3 regions of the Vreelandella sp. GE22 genome follow, and region 1 is predicted to be linked to each of the others. Evidence: predicted binding sites of a transcription regulator. Region 1 holds the regulator's gene; each other region holds the start of a gene.

What was found. Region 1 encodes LexA, which represses DNA repair genes until DNA is damaged. Its sites were predicted from a motif close to TACTGTNTANNTANACAGTA; they were not measured.
Region 2: a site for LexA is predicted at 780-799, ahead of ACWHRL_RS13435 (LexA family protein). Genes of this name have one in related genera too.
Region 3: a site for LexA is predicted at 1,011-1,030, ahead of recN (DNA repair protein RecN). Genes of this name have one in related genera too.

What each region holds. Positions count from the first base shown of each region.
Region 1 covers NZ_OZ309110.1:1,556,325-1,558,552, reverse strand. Annotated here, with positions in the region: gene ACWHRL_RS07400 (TetR/AcrR family transcriptional regulator) at 1-615, opposite strand, end outside; gene lexA (transcriptional repressor LexA) at 835-1,509, shown strand; gene purU (formyltetrahydrofolate deformylase) at 1,574-2,228, opposite strand, start outside.
Region 2 covers NZ_OZ309110.1:2,877,983-2,880,210, forward strand. Annotated here, with positions in the region: gene ccmA (cytochrome c biogenesis heme-transporting ATPase CcmA) at 1-612, opposite strand, end outside; gene ACWHRL_RS13435 (LexA family protein) at 892-1,293, shown strand; gene ACWHRL_RS13440 (IMPACT family protein) at 1,313-1,930, shown strand; gene ACWHRL_RS13445 (sodium ion-translocating decarboxylase subunit beta) at 2,124-2,228, opposite strand, start outside.
Region 3 covers NZ_OZ309110.1:3,466,265-3,468,492, forward strand. Annotated here, with positions in the region: gene dnaK (molecular chaperone DnaK) at 1-95, opposite strand, end outside; gene grpE (nucleotide exchange factor GrpE) at 234-878, opposite strand; gene recN (DNA repair protein RecN) at 1,077-2,228, shown strand, end outside.

The sequences.
Region 1 (2,228 bases):
GGCGGAAACCACCACCGGGCGTAGCCGCCGGACAAGATCGCGCACCGAGACCTGCTCGTTGTACTCCTTGGCGGCAATATCGCGCAGCGCATCGAGCCCGGAAAGCGTGAAGATCACCGTGCCCAGCATGAAGTGAAGCCGCCAGAAGCGTTCCGCGTCGGGAAGCTCCGGCGTTGCCCGACGAACGAGCTCGACGAAACGGGTGAACACATCGCCGTACTGCTGCTGTATATAGCGGCGCAGGTGCCCCTGGGCCTGGCTATAGGCCAGACCCAAAAGGCGCATGAAAACCTTGAGGCTATTACGCTCGGCGGGCACCGTCAGCACCGTGGTCGCCATGGCCTCGAGCAGCACTTCGAGGGGAATGTCATCCTCGCCGTAGCGCTCGTGGAGTGCGTCCAGCGCTTCGTGAAAGCGCTGGCTGAAAGGATCGAGATAGCGCGCGAATACGGCCTGGATCAGCGCTTTCTTGGAACCGAAGTGGTAGTTCACGGCGGCCAGATTCACCCGTGCCTTGCTGGTGATATTACGAAGCGAGGTCTCGGCAAAGCCGCGTTCAGCGAACAGCACCTCCGCAGTATCCAGGATACGCGTGACCGTATCAGATTGCGCCATGGCGCCCTCCAGAAAAACGAGTGTTTAAAACATCGCAAAATAGTAGGCCATTAACGCGCCAGTCTCAATCGCAAGAAAAGGTGAACTCCCCTCCTCAATGCCCGAACGGCTTTATAATCCGTGGCTTGAGTCATATACTGGACAGAGGAACATACTGTATACTTAAACACATATATATCGAGTCACCTTTTTAGTTACCCTTTTACGCTGGAGTCAGACATGTCCCGTCCTCTTACAGTACGTCAACAGCACGTTTTTGACTTTATCGTTAAAACCATGAATGAGCTCGGCTACCCGCCTACCCGGGCCGAGATCGCCAAAGCGCTGGGCTTTCGCTCACCCAACGCGGCGGAAGAACACCTTCGCGCCCTCGAGCGCAAAGGCGCGATTCGTATCATTCGCCACACTTCCCGGGGTATTCGCCTACCCAACCAGGAAGGCACCGAAACCAGTGAGCCGGCGCCGGCTGCCAACGAAAACGGCGAAACGCCGGCAAACGGCTTGCCCATCATTGGCGAAGTCGCTGCGGGCAACCCGATTCTGGCCGCCGAGCACATCGACCGCTACTGCCCGCTTCCGGCGGACTACTTCACGCCCAAGGCGGACTACCTGCTGCGCGTGCGCGGGCTTTCGATGAAAGATATCGGCATTCTGGAAGGCGACCTGCTCGCCGTGCACCGCACCGAGCGGGTACGCGACGGGCAGATCGTGGTGGCACGCCTTGAAGACGAAGTCACCGTCAAGCGCTTCAAGCGCGACGGCCATCAGGTAACGCTGCTGGCTGAAAACAGCGACTTCGACCCGATCGAAATCGACCTGCGCACTCAGCAGCTCGATATCGAAGGCGTGGGCGTAGGCGTGATTCGCGGCGGCAGTGGCCAAGCGCTCGGCTAAGCCACTCGCCTGTATGAACGTCGTATAAAAAGCGGGGGGCACTCATCAGTGCCCCCCGCTTTTTTTAGTTAAAGACGACGGTCTTGTTGCCGTCGATCAGCACCCGGTCTTCCAGGTGCCAGCGGATTCCCCTCGCCAGCACCGATTTTTCCACGTCGCGGCCAAAACGCACCAGATCCGTCGGGGTATGGCAGTGGCTAACCCGATGAATGTCCTGCTCGATGATCGGGCCGGCATCCAGCTCCTCGGTCACGTAGTGGCAGGTCGCACCGATCAGCTTAACGCCCCGCGCGTAAGCCTGGTGGTAAGGCTTGGCACCGGCAAACGAGGGCAAAAAGCTGTGATGGATGTTGATGACCTGGCCTGCGTAGCGGCTACAAAGCGCCGGCGGCAGAATCTGCATGTAGCGCGCCAGCACGATGCAGTCCGCTTTGAGCGCCTCGATTTGCGCCTGTACCGCATCGAACGAGGCCTGCTTGTCGCCTGGGTCGACCGCAATGTGAAAGTAGGGAATCTGGTACCACTCACTCAGCGCGCGCATATCCGGGTGATTGGAGATGATCCCCACGATGTTGCAGTCGAGCTCACCCGCCTGCCAGCGGTAAAGCAAGTCGACCAGGCAGTGGGACTCTTTTGAGACCATGATCACCACGTTGCGCCGCTTTTGCGTATCCACCAGCGCCCACTGCATGTCGAAGGCGCTGGCGATCGGCGAGAAC
Region 2 (2,228 bases), 1.3 Mb from region 1:
CGTCATACGCCGCACCCGGGTCTGTTCCCCCAGGGCGTGGTGGGTCGTGATCACCACGCTGCCGCCTTCGTCCGCGTGGGCCCAAAGTGTTTGCTCCAGCGCCTTTACCCCTTCCCGGTCGATCGCGGTGAACGGCTCATCGAGTATCCAAAGCGCCCGGGGTGTCAGATTCAGTCGGGCAAGCGCTACGCGCCGCCCTTGGCCTGCGGACAGCTGCCCCACCGGCACGTCTTCGAATCCGGCCAGGCCGATGTCTCCCAGCGCGCGCTCGCAGGCCGCCTCGCTTACCGGCCCGCCATCCAACGCCTGGTACCAGGCAAGGTTTTCCAACGGCGTCAGCCCCGCTTTGACGCCCGGCGCGTGGCCCAGATACACCAGATTGGCGAGAAAATCATCGCGGCATTTGGCCAAGGGCTTTCCGTTGAAATAGAGCCCGCCCTCGTAATCGTTGAGCTGGCCCGCCAGTATCTTTAAAAGCGTGGTTTTGCCGCTGCCGTTGGGGCCTTCGACACGCAGAAGCTCACCTGCGTTGATCTCGACATCGAGCCCCTTGAATAGAAAGCGGTCATCGCGCTCGCAGGCAAGCTTTCGGGCTTGAAGGCGCAGGCTCAAAGCGGTCTCCCAAGGCGTGGATATCGCGCGCACTCTACACAAAAAGGCATTTTTGCGCCAGCGTAGCGCCGCCCCGGGCATCACACCTCTTTACTAAAGCCCACAGCCACGGGGCTTTGCCAAAAAAGAGAGCGCGATACGACACAGAAGTGTTCATACAGGGCTAGCACTGTATGCAAAAACAGGTTTATACTCCAACCACTGTATGAAAAGACATGCACCCGCGTCGCTTTTCACTTGTTCACGCCCAGGGAGCGGGCGATTGCTGGAGAGAAACAAATGATCGCATCACGACCGCTTGAGACCTCGAACGCTCTGCGCCCCAAAGCCCCGAGCACCAGAGAGTACGCTACGCCCCGCGCCGCCAGCACCGAGCGCGACGTGACCCGGCGCAACACCTATGCGCTGCGCGTTCGCGGCAATCGCATGCAGCAGTACAACCTGTTCGACGGCGACGTGATCGTGATCCACCGCCACCAGCGCGGCCCGCACCGGGAAACCGCCACGGCCACCATCAACCAGCACGAAGTGGTGCTCAAGGAGCTCTCGATCAACAGGCTTGGCGTGCATCTGTGCCCCGAGGACCAGGCGATGCCGGCGGTTTTCCTGCATAATGGCGATATCCAGGTGCTGGGCATGGTAATGGGCAAAAGCCCCGCCGCTGCCGAGAAGCGCCACTAATCGCCTTCAGGAGCCCCGTTTGCGCTACCGAGCCCCGAACCTTTCCCCGGACACGCACTTCGAGGCCGAGATCGTCGTCGAAAAAAGCCAGTTCATCACCTGGCTTTGCCACGCCCCGACGCCGGATGCGTTCGAAGCGCTTCTAAAAGCCGCCCGCGCTGCCCACCCTGGTGCCAGTCACCACTGCACTGCCTTCATTGCCGGCCCGCCGGGTGAGCAAACCGCGATTGGTTTCTCTGATGACGGCGAACCCGGCGGCACCGCAGGCCGGCCGATGTACCAGGCGCTTCAGGGAAGTGCTCTGGGCGAGGTCGGTTGCGTGGTGATCCGCTACTTTGGCGGCACAAAGCTCGGCACCGGCGGGCTCGCCCGCGCCTACGCCCAGGCCGTAAACAAGGCGCTCGAAACCCTACCCACCCGGGAAATCGTCGAGCGTGAACACTACCTTTTGAAAGTCGCTTTCGCCCAGGAGGCCCTGGCCCGCGCCTATTTCGAAGAGCAGCGCGCGCCGATTGCCGCCGCCGACTACGACGGCCAGGGCGTCACGCTCACCGTGGCCTGGCCCAAAGACGAGGCCGCGGACTTCACGACGCTTGAGAACCGGCTTAAAAGCACGCTGGATATTCAAAAGCGTTAAAGCTGAATGGGCCAGCAGGTGGGCTGGTCTCGAGCAGCCCTACGCGAGGGCGCTGTAAATACCTCCTTGTACGCTACTTTCGCCATCCCTGGCGAAAGACCCTCGCTACGGGCTACTCGAGACCGTGGAAATTTCAGACACCGACAAACCAAAACGCCCCGCTCATGCGGGGCGTTTTGATTACTAACAGCGCCTACCCCAAATACTTGATCATCACCCCGGCGGCCACCGCCGAGCCGATCACGCCGGCCACGTTCGGCCCCATGGCGTGCATCAAGAGGAAGTTGTGCGGATTGGA
Region 3 (2,228 bases), 1.9 Mb from region 1:
CCTTCGGCGTTTTCAATTACCTTGGAGCTATCACCATCGAGAACCGCCACACAAGAGTTGGTGGTACCCAGGTCAATACCAATAATACGTCCCATAGCAAAACCTCGAATTCGGTTGTGACAAAACTAAATGCTGTTGAGCAATCGGTCTGCGGTAACTACCGCGGGTTGGCCTTTATCTGGGGGCCGCCTTGAACTTTTCAAGGGGGAATTTTGCATTAACCCCCAACTCGATCACTCTGCTTTCTTGCTGACCACGACCATCGCCGGGCGAACCAGACGGCCGTTGAGCAGGTAGCCCTTTTGCATCACGTCCATCACGGTGTTGGGCTCGAGCTCCGGATTGGGGACCATGGTCATCGCTTCGTGCACCTGAGGGTCGAAGGGCTCGCCGTGGGGCTCCACGCTTTCGACACCAAACTTGTTCAGCACGTCCAGCTGCATTTTGAGCGTCATGGACACGCCTTCACGGTGTACGTCAGTAGCGTCTTCCTGCATGTTCTCGAGGGCTTTTTCAAGGCTGTCGACCACCGGCAGAAGCTCTTTCACGAACTTCTCGAGCGCGAATTTGCGCGCTTTTTCCGCTTCGGCTTCAGCGCGGCGACGAATGTTTTGCGCTTCCGCCGAGGCGCGCAGCGACTGGTCCTTGGCCTCGGACAAACTCTGTTCGAGCTCTTCTACCCGCGCGGCCAACACTTCGGCTTCCGGGTTATCCACGCCCTGCTCCAAAGTGTCGGTGCCCAGCGGCGACTCGTCGTCCAGCACGCCTTCCAGGTCACCCTCGACCAAGCGCTCTTCGTCGGCCTGCTCGGTAACGTCGGCCTCCTGCTCCTGGCGGGCCAGCTCGTCATCCATGGGGGTTTGCGGTTCTTTCGCCATGCCGTACTCCTAAATGAGGTCGCGGCGCCTAATGCGGCTGCCTGATGAAACAAAGGGTTTATCAATGCGTATGCACGCTATATGGGGGCCCTGGCCGTCATCTCAAGAGGGGCATTGAAGTGAGTTATCGACTACTGTATAAAACAACAATCATTGTATAAGCATCCAGTTTCTATAGCGCCCTGCCCAGGAGGCCCTATGCTGACGCAGCTAGTGATCCAGGACTACGCCATCGTTGACCGTCTGGAGCTCGACTTGAGCGACGGCATGACCGCCATCACCGGTGAAACCGGGGCGGGCAAATCCATCTTGCTTGGCGCCCTGGGGCTTTGCCTGGGCGAACGCGCCGAGGCCGGGAGCGTACGCCACGGCTGCGAGCGCACCGATCTTTCCGCCAGTTTCGACATTACCCACCTGCCCGCCGCTGCCGAGTGGCTCGAAGCGCGAGAGCTCTCGTCAGAAGAGTGCCTTTTGCGCCGCGTGGTAAGCGCCAGCGGTCGCTCGAAGGCGTGGATCAACGGCCAGCCGGTGACCATCGCCGATCTTAAAGCGTTGGGCGAACTGCTCATTCAGGTACACGGCCAGCACGCCCATCAAGCGCTGATGCGCGAAGAGACTCACCTTGCCCTGCTGGACGACTACGCCGGGCTCAAACCCAAGCGCCAGGCGTTGACCGAAACCTTCAAGGAGTGGCGCAGCGCCCGGGCACGGCTGAAAAAACGCAGCGAGGCTGGCAGCGAAGTCGAGGCCAAACGTCAGCTACTGCGCTACCAGGTGGAAGAGCTGGATCAATTGGACCTGAGTGAGGGCGAGCTGCAAACCCTGGAAGAGGAGCAGCATACGCTGGCCCACGCCGAGGAGACCCTTCGCGAGACCCAGTTTGCCGTGGAGTGCTGCGAAAGCGATGAAGGCGGCGCTTTATCGCTGCTCAACCAGGCCCACGCGCGACTAACCGCGCTTCCCGGTAGCGACAAGGGCGTGTTGGCCAATACGCTTGCCATGCTGTCGGATGCCCGCATTCAGGTAGAGGAAGCCGCCAGCGAGCTCTCCCACTTCGCCAGCGCCACAGAGCTTGACCCGGAGCGCCTGGCTTGGGTGGACGAGCGCCTGACCGATGTTCACCGCATCGCACGCAAGCACCACGTCGCCCCGGAAGAGCTCTGTGCGCTTCACAAGGCGCTTGCCCAGGAATTCGCCCAGCTCGAGGCAAGCGACGAAGACATCGAGGCGTTAAGCGGCCAAGTAGCCGAGTACCGCGAGCGCTACCGCCAGGAGGCCAAAGCGCTCTCCGAGGCGCGCCAGAAAGCCGCCATCAAACTCGGCAAGGAAGTCCAGCAGCAGTTGGCGTTT